Regions from separate parts of the Pseudobutyrivibrio xylanivorans genome, predicted to be linked through region 1. Evidence: riboswitches for the same ligand, from Rfam matches in the RefSeq annotation. Region 1 holds a riboswitch; the other holds the start of a gene.
What was found. A riboswitch is a leader RNA that binds a small molecule or an ion and turns the genes downstream of it on or off. The one in region 1 is predicted to bind FMN.
Positions count from the first base shown of each region.

Region 2: it holds a riboswitch for FMN, as region 1 does, so the genes downstream of both, FXF36_RS02440 (ECF transporter S component) here and ribD (bifunctional diaminohydroxyphosphoribosylaminopyrimidine deaminase/5-amino-6-(5-phosphoribosylamino)uracil reductase RibD) in region 1, are expected to answer to the same signal.

Region 1 is NZ_CP043028.1:1,236,067-1,243,500, reverse strand. Features, by position in the region: gene FXF36_RS05740 (ABC transporter permease) at 1-428, opposite strand, end outside; gene FXF36_RS05735 (ABC transporter permease) at 415-1,560, opposite strand; gene FXF36_RS05730 (ABC transporter ATP-binding protein) at 1,560-2,501, opposite strand; FMN riboswitch at 2,686-2,800, shown strand; gene ribD (bifunctional diaminohydroxyphosphoribosylaminopyrimidine deaminase/5-amino-6-(5-phosphoribosylamino)uracil reductase RibD) at 2,938-4,035, shown strand; gene FXF36_RS05720 (riboflavin synthase) at 4,035-4,637, shown strand; gene FXF36_RS05715 (IS3 family transposase) at 4,634-5,527, opposite strand; gene FXF36_RS05710 (transposase) at 5,536-5,835, opposite strand; gene FXF36_RS05700 (bifunctional 3,4-dihydroxy-2-butanone-4-phosphate synthase/GTP cyclohydrolase II) at 5,964-7,160, shown strand; gene ribH (6,7-dimethyl-8-ribityllumazine synthase) at 7,178-7,434, shown strand, end outside.
Region 2 is NZ_CP043028.1:537,398-544,831, reverse strand. Features, by position in the region: gene fabD (ACP S-malonyltransferase) at 1-53, shown strand, start outside; gene fabG (3-oxoacyl-[acyl-carrier-protein] reductase) at 50-775, shown strand; gene fabF (beta-ketoacyl-ACP synthase II) at 775-2,010, shown strand; gene fabZ (3-hydroxyacyl-ACP dehydratase FabZ) at 2,196-2,624, shown strand; gene FXF36_RS02450 (MarR family transcriptional regulator) at 2,632-3,144, shown strand; gene FXF36_RS02445 (DHH family phosphoesterase) at 3,271-4,809, shown strand; FMN riboswitch at 4,871-4,985, shown strand; gene FXF36_RS02440 (ECF transporter S component) at 5,092-5,721, shown strand; gene FXF36_RS02435 (SPFH domain-containing protein) at 5,841-6,857, shown strand; gene FXF36_RS02430 (hypothetical protein) at 7,114-7,434, opposite strand, start outside.

The DNA of each region.
Region 1 (7,434 bases):
ACATCCTGTAAATAGTCATTAAGCTTCTCTGTGAGCAAAAACTGCGATGCTGTTGTTCCTGGAGCAATGTAGGTGAGTGCATTCTCTACATCACCGGACATAATCTGTTCCTCAAATCCTTCTGGAATAATAAGGGCATACTCGTAAATTAAGAATCGCACATTATCATTCATCACCTGAGGATCGTCTGTCTGTGGGTCAACCACTTCCTGAGTTTCGGTAAGATAATCCACCAATGCTTGGCTAAGCTTGGAATCATCATTATCTGTTACTGCTACTTTCACTGTCATTTCTTCAAAGGCATCCTCCTGGGTAGAAACTGTAGCCTTAGCCTGCATATTTCCAAATACTGTGAAAATCGCTAAGTAAACGATGATGGTTGTAATATTTGCTTTTAATGATTTTAGAATTGCATTAAAGACTGACATATTTTCTCCTCCTTAAAAGGATTGCGCTTATGAAAAGACTAACAACAATCATGATGCTCATAAGCATAATATCCTGATAGTACATATCTGTTTTGCCGTAGGTTGCTCTGGTGTAGAGGCAGTCAACTAAAAGTGATGCTGGATTGATTCGATTGAGAATTGGCACTCTGCTTTCAATGTACTGTCTAATCTGATGCCACATAAGACCACTGAAGAATGAACAGGTCATTGTAAAGCAAAGAGGAACCACAATTAATAGTCTTGAATTTTTGATGAATGAACCCATTAATACACCAGCTGAAACACCAAGAACACTTCCAAGTGTTGTGATAGCAATAATGTTTACAAGTGGGGCACCAAAGCTTATCTTTAAAATCTCCTGAACATATATAACAACTACTGCATTCGAGAATGCCTGCATTACCATGGCTGCACATATGCCGGCTACTATTGCCATAAGCTTGTTGGTTGGAGAACACTCAAAACGTTTTCCCTGCTCTGTCATGTTTGCACATATTCCTTCAAGGATAGCGGTGCTAATCCAAGAACTGAAAAGTGATGACATTGCAATCAAAGCGAAGAAGTACTGCACGTATGGCGATGTGTTATTTCCAAAATCATGCTCCTTCATTACCTCGACGTTTTCTGTAATCATATCCAGAGCAGTCTGGATGTTTTCTGGATGATCCTTTGCGATAGTCTCAACCACTGTCTTTTTGTTTTCATATTCCCTAACAATCTGGTTCATTGTTGTAGCATGGTAGCCATTCTTAGGAACGATGGTTTCGATTTCATCACCATCTTCAACATAGAATCCAAATACCTCATCTGAATTCATGGCATCCATGGCAGCTTGCCTGGTATCGTATTTACGAAGTGTAAGGATTGGTACATTGCCATCGGTTTCATCTTCCAGTTGCTCTAGTATCTTTTCAAAATCAGATTCTTCATGATTCGTATTTACGTAGCCTGCCTCGATGGTATGGAAGTTATCAGGATCATCTTTTATAAGATTGCCGAAGCCCATGTAGAATACTGTGGCAAGTACGATTGGGAAGAGGAAATTCCAGCCAACCATATATCGGTTTCGGATTATCTCCTTAAATTTATATACAAAAATTCGTCCGAACATTAGTCTCTGAGCTCCTTTCCTGTGATTTCAAGGAATACATCATTTAATGTAGGAAGTTCTGTTGATACGTGTCCAAATGGAATGTTGTTATCTGTCAGATAACTAAGTACGTGAACCAGATTGTGGTCACCGCCGTCACACTTAATAACCAAATCATCTCCATCTTCCTTCACTTTATAAACGTGATTGATTTCCTTTAGTCCATTGATTACTTCATCAGATTTATTAGGAAGATTTACTCGGATTGTCTCACGGCTCATAAGTGATGCCTTAAGCTCATTTGCTGTTCCGTTTGCAATGTTCTTGCCGTGGTCCATGATTACCACTCGTGAGCAAAGCTCCTCAACCTCTTCCATGTAGTGTGAGGTGTAGATGATTGTTGCTCCATCTCGGTTCATTTTTTTGATTCCCTCGAGGATTGCATTTCGGCTCTGTGGATCTACAGCAACTGTTGGCTCGTCGAAGATGATAAGCTTTGGCTTGTGAGCGATTCCGCAGGCAATGTTAAGTCTGCGAAGAAGACCTCCTGAAAGCTTCTTTGGCTTATACTTCTTGTACTCTGTGAGGCCAGTGAACTCTAATGCTTCCTCAACATACTGCTTACGAAGCTTCTTATCCCTGATGTAGAGGCCACAGAAGAAATCTACGTTTTCATAAACATTCAATGTATCAATAACTGCCACATTCTGAAGTACCACACCAATCTGAGATTTGATATCGTAGGCCTCTGGCTTCATCTCCTTATTGAAGATTGTTACTGTTCCCTTGTCGTACTGGAGAAGTGAGAGAAGACAATTGATTGTAGTTGTCTTGCCTGAGCCATTTGGTCCAAGGAGTCCAAGAATTTCTCCTTCATTTACATTTAATGAAAAGTGATCAACTGCCACCTTATCACCGTATCTTTTTACCAAGTTTTCGATTGATACTACATTTGTACTCATATATCTTTCCCCTTTCGGTTTTGTTTTTGATGTGATTTCCTTATTTCTGAGATTATAATACCCAAATCAATTGTCATGTTACAGTGAAGGGAGTCATTTGGTGATGTGACAAATGTCATGTTGTATGGAGGAAGTTTATTGTTGACAATATACTTCAAGTCATTTAGTATCAAGTCAATTGAATAGTTATCTTCAGGGCAGGGTGCAATTCCCTACCGGTGGTACAGCCCACGAGCCGCAAGGCATGATTCGGTGTAATTCCGAAGCCGACAGTATAGTCTGGATGAAAGAAGATGGTGGATGTTTTTTAGCATCCGGTTTATTTGTAGAATTAATTGGGCTCTGAGATTTTTATATCTCAGAGCCTGTTTTGGTTTTAGGAATGAACTGTTTTTTGCCTTGGAGAAATCCAAGGCTTTTTTATTTGGGAGGAAATATGGAAGACAAATATTATATGGAAAGGGCGCTAGCTCTTGCGGAGCAGGGTGCCGGATTCGTAAATCCGAATCCAATGGTGGGCGCAGTAATAGTAAAAGATAGTCAGATTATTGGCGAAGGCTACCATGAAAAATATGGTGGACTTCATGCAGAGCGCAATGCTCTAAAGGACTGCAAAGAAAAGGGAAATAATCCAAAGGGGGCCACAATGTATGTAACACTAGAGCCCTGCTGCCACTATGGAAAAACACCACCATGCACAGAGGCAATAATTGAAAGTGGCATCGAACGAGTGGTGATTGGAACCCTTGATGTGAATCCCGTAGTAGCAGGGAAAGGCGCCCAGATTCTTAGGGACAACGGAATCAGGGTAGAGGTTGGCATGCTTGAAAATGAATGCAAAAAGCTGAATCGTGTTTTCAACAAATATATGTCGACCAAGCTCCCTTATGTGGTGATGAAATACGCTATGACTGCAGATGGAAAGATAGCAACAGCAAGTGGTGAGTCCAAGTGGATAACCGGCGATGCGGCAAGGGAAAATGTTCACAGACTAAGGAAGAATCTGTCGGGAATAATGGTAGGAGTTTCTACTGTAATCATCGATAATCCATCACTGGATTGCAGACTTGATGAACCATCAAATAATCCGGTACGAATTATCTGCGATTCGTATTTACGAACTCCGATCAATTCCAAAATCGTCGAGACTGCCAGTGAGATTAAGACCATAATTGCGACCTCATCGGAAAATGAAAGTAGAATTGCTGAATACGAAAAGGCGGGATGTACTGTACTTAAGCTGCCACGGACTGAAAATGGAATAGACTTGAATTCTCTGATGGTGGAGCTTGGAAATATGGGAATAGACAGCATCCTGCTGGAGGGTGGTGGAACTATTAACTTCAGTGCGCTGGAAAGCAAAATAGTGGATGAAATTCATATTCATATGGCACCAAAGATTTTCGGCGGAAACAGCAAATCACCTGTGGAGGGGCTTGGAATTTCGGATATTAATGATGCAATTAAGCTAAATCCAATAAATACCACTTGGGCTGGAGATGACCTGATTATAGAAAACGAGGTGATCTACTAATGTTTACCGGGATTATTGAAGAACTTGGAAAGGTTCAAAGAATCACCAGAGGTGGAAAGCAGCAGCGTATTACCATCAGCTGCAGCAAGGTACTTGAGGATATCCATATGGGTGACAGCATAGCTGTTAATGGCGTGTGCCTCACGGTGGTTGAGCATAACGCTAATGGGTTTTCTGCTGATGTTATGAACGAGACCTTTTCACGTTCTAGCTTAGGAGCACTTGGTGTTGGAAGTCCAGTGGATTTGGAAAGGGCAATGGCTGCAAATGGTCGCTTTGGCGGACACATTGTAAGCGGACATATTGATGGCACAGGCATTATAAAAAGCATAAGACAAGATGGCAATGCAGTCTGGTTCGAGATAAGAACTGATGGAAAAATCATGGAAGGTATCGTGGAAAAGGGCTCCATCACTATAGATGGAATCAGCCTGACTGTAGCGGTAGTGAGTTATGACAGTTTTAAGGTTAGTATCATACCCCACACATTAAAGGAGACAGTTTTGGGTCATAAAAAGATAGGGGATGTAGTTAATCTGGAAAATGATGTGGTCCTGTGTCAAGATTTAGTACAAATTAAAATGAGAGGTTCTGCCAGTTAAGCAACTGACGGAGACTTCACCCTTTCATACAACCTTTCATATTCATCAGGAGACATATAGTTACAATGACTATGAATCCTGACGGTGTTATAGAATGCTTCAATGTATTCAAAAACAAGCATGTATGCATGCCTGTAATCGGTAATGGTAAATCTGTTAAGCCATTCTCTTTTTATTAGTGAATGGAAGGATTCGATGCAGGCGTTATCATAAGGATAGCCACTATGAGAGTAGCTACGCTGCATCTTTGCAGTAGCTTCTTGCCAGGCCTTTGAAACATACTGACTACCACGGTCAGAGTGGATAATCAAAGGTAAATCAGTGTCTCGATTAGCCTTAGCTTTTTCAATAGTTTCAATAACAGTAGAAACCTCCATGGTTTCTGCGAGGGTCCAGGCAATGATTTTCCTGGCAAATAAGTCCATGACGCAGTTCAGATAAACAAATCCGTTCTGAGTCCAAATATATGTGATATCAGTACACCAAACAGCATTTGGTCTATCTGGATTGAATTGTTCATCAAGGATGTTGTGAAGCTCTTTGCTAAAATCAGAGTCTCTGGTTGTGGTAGTCCAAGGCTTCACCCACTGGGCTTTAATGCCCATTTCACGCATGTATAAACCTACAGTGCGGTCGGATATAGTTTCTCCAGAATTGCGAAGAGTCTGTGCTATTTTAGGGGCTCCGTAGTTCTGTTTAGAATCATCATAGATGGTCTGGATTTTCTTTTTAACCGCTTCTTTACGTTGCTTAGTAGCAGAAACCTTGCGATTAAGAAAAGAGCGATATCCAGAGCGAGAAACACCTAAAAATTTCAGCATTCCAGAAGTAGAAACACGGTGTCCAGTAACTTTAGATGCCTCTACCTTTGCGGAAACTTCAGTATAGATAGCTTCCGTTAATTTTTCCCCAGAATGCTGATGGCTTTTTTTAACACATCAAGTGCATCCTGAGCATCGCGTAACTCACGTTTCAATCTAGCGATTTCCTTCGCTTCATCTGATTCGTAATTACCCGAACCACGAACAGGAATATCGCCATCGTGGTCTCTGTACTGAGATTCCCAACGGGCCAAGGTGCTGACACCTATTCCTAGGTTCTTGGCACACTCTGATTGAGTGAGATCAGGATGCTCCTTACGATAGTTGATGGCATCCAACTTGAATTGCTTGCTGTGTTGTTTTCTTTGACGTGACATAATGAGTTCCTCCATTTGTTGATTATACAATACTTGAAGGGAATATCTCATTTTGTTTTGTACTATTTAGATGCTAACACTAATGTAGTTGGAAAATATATAAAGAAGTTCATAGGAAGGGAAGAAAAATGCGAAGAGAGTCGATTGAAAGAGCTATTGATGATTTGAAAAATGGTAAGGTCATCATGGTTATGGATGATGAAGGACGTGAGAATGAAGGAGATTTCATCTGTGCAGCAGAGTTTGCTACCACAGAAAATGTAAATCTTATGGCATCAGTTGGAAGAGGTCTTATCTGTATGCCAATGAGTGAGGAGCTTGCATTTAAGCTGGCGCTTCCACCAATGGTAAGCCATAACACAGATAACCATGAAACCGCATTTACGATATCCATTGACCATGTGGATACAACCACAGGTATATCTGCAGCAGAACGAGGAATGACAGCCCGAAACAGTGTTAGGGATGATGTGAGCCCTTTGGACTTCAGACGCCCGGGCCATATGTTTCCACTGGTTGCTAAAGCAGGTGGCGTCATAGAACGTCCAGGGCATACTGAGGCAACAGTGGATTTAATGAAGCTGGCTGGTCTTAAGGAATGTGGCCTTTGCTGTGAAATCATGGCGGAGGATGGAACCATGATGCGAGGCGAGGCACTGCGCAAGCTTGCTGAGGATATGGGAATAACCTTTATTACAATCCCTGAGCTTGTGGAATACAGAAAGGTGTATGACAAGCTTGTGGAGTGTGTATCTATTGCAAAGATGCCAACACGCTACGGCGAGTTCATGGCGCATTGCTATATCAATAAATTGAATGGTGAGCATCACGTGGCGCTTGTAAAGGGAGATATTACAGATGGAAAGGATGTGCTTTGTCGTGTTCATTCTGAATGTCTCACAGGAGATGTGTTTGGTTCCATGAGATGTGACTGTGGACAGCAGTTTGATGCAGCGATGAAGGCGATTGAGGGTGAAGGTCGCGGAGTTCTTCTTTATATGAGACAGGAGGGACGAGGAATCGGTCTTGTAAACAAGCTGAAGGCATACAAGCTTCAGGATGAAGGTATGGATACGCTTGATGCAAATATAGCCCTTGGCTTCCCAGGAGATTTAAGAGAGTATTACACAGGTGCACAGATTTTACGTGACCTAGGAATTCATTCGCTAAATCTTCTTACAAACAACCCAGACAAGGTGTACCAGTTGTCTGATTACGGCATGGAGATAAATTGTCGTGTGCCAATTGAAATACAAGCAAATAAATATGATGTGTTCTATTTAAAAACAAAAAAAGCTCGCATGGGGCATATATTAGCGGTTTAAAAGGAGGATAATAAAAAATGAAAGTTTATGAAGGAAAATTAGTATCAGAAGGTGTAAAGATAGGCATTGTCGTTGCTCGTTTCAATGAGTTCATCACTTCAAAATTATTAGGTGGAGCCATTGATGGGCTTAAGCGAGAGAACGTAAAGGAAGAGGATATCGAAGTGGCATGGGTGCCAGGTGCATTTGAGATTCCTCTTATTGCAAAGAAGATGGCAGAAAGTAAAAAATATGACGCTGTAATTTGTCTTGGTGCAGTGATTCGCGGTGCTAC
Region 2 (7,434 bases), 700 kb from region 1:
ATTCAATTGATACAGTGGAAGATTTTGAGAAAACCATGGAGGAGCTGGCATGAGTGTAGCGCTTATAACAGGAGGCAGTCGTGGAATTGGCAGAGTTATTGCTGAGAATCTTGCCAAGGCTGGCTATGATATTGCAGTTTGTTTTTCTGGTAACGAGGATGCCGCTCAGGAGACTATAACAGAGTGTAAAAAGCATGGCGTACAGGCTATGTATATTAAGGCAAATGTTAGTAATGCAGAAGATGTGTCAAACATGTTTGATGAAATAAAAAGCATGCTGGGACCTGTTGAAATTCTTGTTAATAACGCAGGTATCACAAAGGATGGACTTCTTATTCGAATGAGTGAGGAGGATTTTGATTCAGTTGTGGATATCAATTTGAAAGGAACCTTCCTTTGTTCAAAAGCTGCTATCAAAGACATGATGAAGGCAAGAAAAGGTCGAATTATAAATATCACATCAATTGTTGGTGTTGAGGGAAATCCAGGGCAGGCCAACTATTGTGCCAGCAAGGCAGGAATTATCGGATTTACGAAGTCGGTGGCGAAGGAATATGGTGGAAAGGGCATTACCGTAAATGCGGTAGCCCCAGGGTTTATTCAGACAGCTATGACAGATAAGCTTCCTGAAAATGTGAAGGAAGCCTATCTGAAGCAAATACCACTTGGCCGTTTTGGACAGCCGGAGGATATTGCAAATGTAGTTGAATTTTTAGCATCAGACAAGGCTGCCTATGTGACAGGTCAGGTCATAGAAGTGACTGGAGGAATGTAATGAGAAGAGTTGTTATTACTGGAATGGGAACGGTGAATCCACTTGCAAATAATGTGGATGAGACATGGAAGGCTGTAAAAAATGGTGAGTGCGGCATCGGGCCAATAACTCATTTTGATACATCGGATTTAAAGGTTAAATTGGCAGGCGAGGTTAAAAATTTTGATGCAGCCGAAATCCTTGGTCCAAAGGAAGCAAAGCGTATGGATGTGTATTGTCAGTATGCCTGCGCAGCGGCAAAAGAAGCAATGGCTGATGCGAAGCTTGATATGGAAAAAGAGGATGCAGACAGAATTGGTTGTATTGTGTCGTCAGGAATCGGTGGCCTTTCCACTATTGCCGAGGAGCATGGTAAGGGAGAGACTAAGGGCTATAGTAAGATTTCCCCATATTTCATACCCATGGCAATCAGTAATATGGCAGCAGGACAAATTGCAATTATGTTTGGCTTGAAGGGAATGTGTACCTCAGTTGTAACTGCCTGTGCCAGCTCAAATAATGCAATCGGTGATTCCTTCCATAGAATTCGTGACGGTTATGAAGATGTAATGGTTTGTGGTGGTGCTGAGGGCGTGGTTATGCCACTGGCTATTGGTGGATTTCAGTCCATGAAGGCTCTTTGTACAAGCGAGGATCCAAATCGTGCATCAATTCCATTTGACAAGGAGCGACATGGATTTGTCATGGGCGAAGGTGCAGGTATTCTTGTAATTGAGGAGCTCGAGCATGCCAAGGCTCGTGGAGCCAAAATCTATGCAGAGATTATTGGTTATGGAACTAACTGCGATGCTTATCACATTACCGCACCGAATCCTGAAGGCGAGGGTGGTGCAAAGTGCATGGCGCTGGCGGTGAAAGACGCAGGACTTGAGATGAAAGATGTGGATTATATCAATGCCCACGGAACCAGCACAAGTCTCAATGATGCAGGTGAAACCCTGGCAATCAAGAAGGCATTTGGTGACCATGCTTATAAGCTTATGGTAAGCTCCACAAAATCTATGACAGGCCATTTGCTTGGCGCAGCGGGAGCAGTGGAGGCAATCATCACATCTCTCGCTCTACGGGACAGCTTTGTACCGGCTACCATCAACTATCGCGAGCCAGATGAAGCCTGTAATCTAGACATAGTACCTAACGAAGGTCGCACCGCAGATATTTGCGTAGCTCTCTCAAACGCACTCGGCTTCGGAGGCCACAACGCGTCTATTGTATTTCGAAAATATGTTAACTAAAGACCTTATATGAGGTGGTACTTTGATAGGGAACCAAGTATTATCATTGAGCCCTTGATGAGCCATCCCTACTTAGATGGTGCGTAAGCAGCATCTTATGTAGGGCAATGAGCGAATAAGAGCGCAAGCGTGGCGAAATATAATACTTGGATTCCCTGAAAAAAGACCACCGGACTGGAGTATTTATGGAATTATCAAATAGTGAAATCCAAAAGATATTGCCACATCGCTATCCATTTTTGCTGGTAGATAAGATTGTGGACTGTGAGCCAGGCCAGTATGCCAAAGGCATCAAGTGCGTCAGCGCAAATGAAATGCACTTTATTGGACACTTCCCAGGGCACCCAGTAATGCCAGGAGTACTCATTATTGAGGCGCTGGCCCAGGTTGGTGCAGTGGCACTTCTCACAGAAGAGGAGAACAAGGGCAAGCTGGCATTCTTTGGTGGCATCAAAAATGCCCGTTTCAAAAAGCAGGTTGAACCAGGTGATGTACTGGAGCTTGAGTGTAGGCTCACAAGTCGCAAGGGGCCTGTAGGATTTGGTGAAGCTGTGGCCTATGTGGATGGCCAGGTGGCTGCAAAAGCAGAAATTTCTTTTGCCATAGGAGAGTAAGTTCGTTATGATAGTATTCGGGGACATAAATAAGAAAAAGGAACGGGTACTAAAAATGTTAGAACAGACACTTTCCGAGGTGTACACCAAATTTAAGATTCATTTCTATCAGGAGATGTTCAAACAGCTCAACTCAAGAGAAACCTCTCTTACAACCGTCGAGCTTTTTTGCGTAGAAATAATACATGCTCTTAAGAATCCTACAGTTGCAGAGTTTGCCAATTTCATAAATGTATCTTCACCAAACGCTGCTTACAAGATAAATAGTCTTATTCAAAAGGGATATATTACAAAGACTCAGTCTGAGACTGACCGCCGTGAATATCACCTTCAAGTTACTGATAAATACTATAACTATTTCAATCTTTCTCAGAAGTATGTGAACAAGGTTGTGGAGCGCTCCAAGGACTTTTTCACTGCAGAGCAGGTTGAGATTTTAGATGGTATTCTCAAGGACATGTCTCACGAACTGATGCAGGAGGTTGTAATTCCACCAGTGGAGGTTGAGACTCAACAGTAGAATATTAATTAAAAGTAAATTTAGGTTTGAGACCGACTGTGTTTCAAACCTTTTTTGTACACATTTTACAAGCGTTATTTTGTATAATGTTTTGAGAATATTCTGGGGAGAGTAGGAGTATAAGTAATGAAGTTATCACAGCTATTGGATTTTAATAATATAATCGTTCAGTGCCATAATACGCCTGATGCTGATGCTATTGCATCTGGAATGGCCCTGACTAAATATCTTAAGGATAAGGGAAAGAATGTCTGCTTTGTTTACGGTGGAAATTTCGAAATCACAAAGAGTAATCTTAAGCTAATGATTTCGGATTTAAATGTGAATATTCACTATGTGCGTCATCAGGTTCAACTGTCACAGCTGCTTGGTATTCGTGAGCAGGAGCTTCCGGATTTGCTTATTACAATTGACAGTCAGTATGGCGAGGGAAATATTCGCAAGTTCAAGGCAAAGACAATTGCGGTAATCGACCATCATCAGATTTCAAATCCTTTGCCAGAGCTTTCAGAGGTTCGTTCATATCTTGCCAGCTGTTCCACTTTGATTTGGGGTATGCTGAGAGAAGAGGGGATTTCTATTTCAGATGATGTTAGTCTTGCTACAGCTCTTTACTACGGTCTTCTTACAGACAGTAGTAATTTCTCGGAAATCCACCATCCTTTGGACATGGATATGCGAGATGAGTTGAAATACAGCAACACGCTCATTACAAAGTTCAAGAATTCTAACATCTCTCAGGAGGAGCTTAGAATTGCTGGTATTGCTCTTCTTGGCTCGGAATATTACAGGGACAATCATTATTCTATCGTAAAGACAGACCCATGTGACCCTAATATTCTTGGAATCATTTCGGATATGCTTCTTGAGGTTGAGGACGTGGATTGCTGCCTGGCATACTCTATTCACGAGGGCGGAATCAAGATTTCCGTTAGAAGCTGTGTGAAGGAGGTCAAGGCCGACGAGCTTGCTCGCTTTATTTGCGAGGGCGTTGGTAATGGTGGCGGACACACAATCAAGGCTGGTGGTTCAATCATTCGCTCCCTTCTTGAAAAGCAGGAGCTTGATTATAATTCTTCATCTGTACAGCAGTTCTTCCGTGAGCGCATGAAGGATTACTTCTTAGATAACGAGATAATTTATGCATCGGATTATCAGGCAGATATTTCTGATATGGACAAATATAAGAGCAAAAAGATTTATCTGGGATATGCAAAGGGCAGTGATATTATGCCAGTTGGAACCAAGATAATTATCCGTGCACTTGAGGGTGATTTTGATGTTGAAATTGCAGAGGATACCTATATTGTTGCAGGCGTTCGCGGTGAGATTTATGTGACAACGGAGGAGATGTTTGATACGTACTATAATCGTAGTGATGCAGAGTACAGATACCCTGGTGACTACGAGCCTATAATTCGTACTCAAAAGCATGGTCAGACACAGAGCTTGTTGCCTTTCATAAAATCATGCGTTTATATTGGCAATGGAGATATTTATGCAAAGGAAATCAGCCGCAGAACAAAGGTCTTCACCAAGTGGTCACCAGAGAATTATTGTCTTGGTAGACCTGGAGACTATTTTGTTGTTTCAGGTCAGAATCTTTCCAATGTTTATATTCTCGATAGAGAGCTTTTCAACAAGACTTATGAGAAGGAAAAATAATGGAATAATCTGATTTTTCAGTTGATTCATTTTAAAGAGTGTAGTATATTTTTATCAAATAGGAAATCTTCAGGGCAGGGTGTGATTCCCTACCGGTGGTATAGCCCACGAGCCGCAAGGCATGATTCGGTGTGATTCCGAAGCCGACAGTATAGTCTGGATGGAAGAAGATGTGCAAATTATTTTAGTGTACGTTAAAGCCCTGAGATTAATCTCAGGGCTTTTCTTATGAGGTGTTAACGAAGATCTCCTATAAAATTTTAATCAATAGGGAGGTCCAAAATGGATTCAGTAGGAATGACAAACATGCAAACAAAAACTAACAAGAAGGTAGATGTCAGAAGCATGACAGTGACAGCGATGCTCTCAGCAATTGCTTTTGTGCTTATGTTCTTAGACACAGCAGTGCCAATTATGCCAAGCTTTATCAAGCTTGATGTTTCAGAGCTTCCAGCACTTATGGCATCCTTTGCACTTGGCCCAGTGTACGGCGTTATCGTATGCCTTATCAAGAATATTCTTCACCTTTTCATTACTCAGACCGGTGGTGTTGGTGAGTTTTCAAACTTTATTCTTGGTGCAGCTTTCGTGCTTCCTGCTGGCTTAATTTACCATCACAAGAAGACAAAGAAAAATGCAATTATTGGAGCAGTTGTAGGTGCAGTTATTATGGCAGCTATCAGCTTCCCATCAAACCTTTATGTAGTATATCCGGTATACTACAACTTCATGCCAAAGGATGTTATTGTGGCAGCTTATCAGGCAGTGGCACCATTCGCAAAGATTAATTCCATTGAGCAGTGCCTACTCCTCTTCAACGTGCCATTTACATTCGTAAAAGGCTTAATCTCAGCGATTATCACTGTGTTGATTTACCAGCCACTTCGTCCGTTATTGAAGGGAAATAAATAGAGTTAATTCGCAATCACAGATTAATTAGAACAGTCTAAAGGAGCAGATTTTGAGTAGAAATCTGCTCCTTTATTTATTATACTTAAACCATAAAATAATATTTTTGAGGAGGTATTGTTATGCCAGTTTTAATTGTTTTATTGATTATTATCATTGTAGCCATTGCTTTCGGAATTCGAATTGTTCCACAGGGCTACGTATTTGTTATTGAATTTTTAGGAAAATATCATGCAACCTGGCAGGCAGGTTTTCATGTTATGATTCCTTTCCTTCAGAGAGTTGCAAAGCGTGTTTCCTTGAAGGAGCAGGTGGCTGATTTCCCACCACAGGACGTTATCACAAAAGATAATGTTATTATGAAAATTGACACTGTAGTTTACTTTAAGGTACAGGATCCAAAGCTTTATGCTTATGGAGCTGAGCGTCCTATTGTTGCTCTTGAGAATCTTACAGCTACTACACTTCGTAACTTGGTTGGTGAGCTTGAGCTTGACCAGACTCTTACATCACGTGACAACATCAATTCAAAGATGCGTGTAATCCTTGATGAAGCTACTGATCCTTGGGGTATCAAGGTAGGCCGTGTTGAGCTTAAGAACATCATTCCACCAGAGGAAATTCAGCGTTCAATGGAGAAGCAGATGAAGGCTGAGCGTGATCGTCGTGAGACTCTTCTTGAGGCAGAAGGTCACAAGCAGGCTTCTATCACAAGAGCAGAAGGTGATAAGCAGGCACTCGTTCTTAAGGCTGAGGCTGAAAGAGATGCAGCAATCGCAAGAGCAACAGGCCAGGCTGAGTCAATCCGCCTTGTATATGAGGCTGAGGCTCGTGGTATTGAAATGCTCAAGGCTGCAAACATGGATGAGAGAGTTCTTCTTATCAAGAAGCTTGAGGCTCTTGAGAAGATGGGAGATGGCCGTGCAACAAAGATTGTGGTACCTACAGATCTTGCAACAGCTGCCGCTGATCTTACCTTTAAGACAGAGATGCTTGGCTTCGGCGAGAGCACACCTATCGACAAGACAGCTCCAAAGGAGCCAGTCCAGACAAAGGATGACCCTTGCTGCAGCGACGCCGACAAAGGCGCGACAACCCGTCACTTCGCCAAGGATCACGTTGGGTTCGAAGGGGTATAAGGTATTAGATGAGCCTGTAGCTATCTAGCTCTTGGTGTTGCCTAAGGAGCCAATCTCGCGACATATGAACCCAAAAGGATGATTGCTTTGCAATCAACTTTTGTGGTCTAGTAAGCGAAGCTTACATAAAAGGGCAATACCAAGGCTTGAGAGCGTAACAGGCGGACTAAAAATGAGACACCATGTCCTGGCTAAACTGGCCAGTAATGGTGTCTCTTTATTATATCAGCACACGAACGTGTGCAGTTTACATCGCCTAGAAAGCGATGATTGAGAACCCTTCTTTCAATCCGTTGACCTGTAGGTAAGACTTTACATCAAGCACTCTCTTTGTGAGCTTATGTCCAGTCTGTGTAAACCCATCAGATTCAACTTCATTAAAGATAATGTCATTGCCGTCTTCAATACCACGACGGTCTGTTACATGATATTTTACAACTCCGCTGGCAATTCTGCCAAACTCAGCCTTTGAAACAAGCACACTTATTTCTGTGATTCCACCAGCTGCGCCGGTACGAAGTGTATTGGTGTCAGCAAAGAACTGGCGTCCAAGCTCATCCGCTTTGTTTCCACTCAT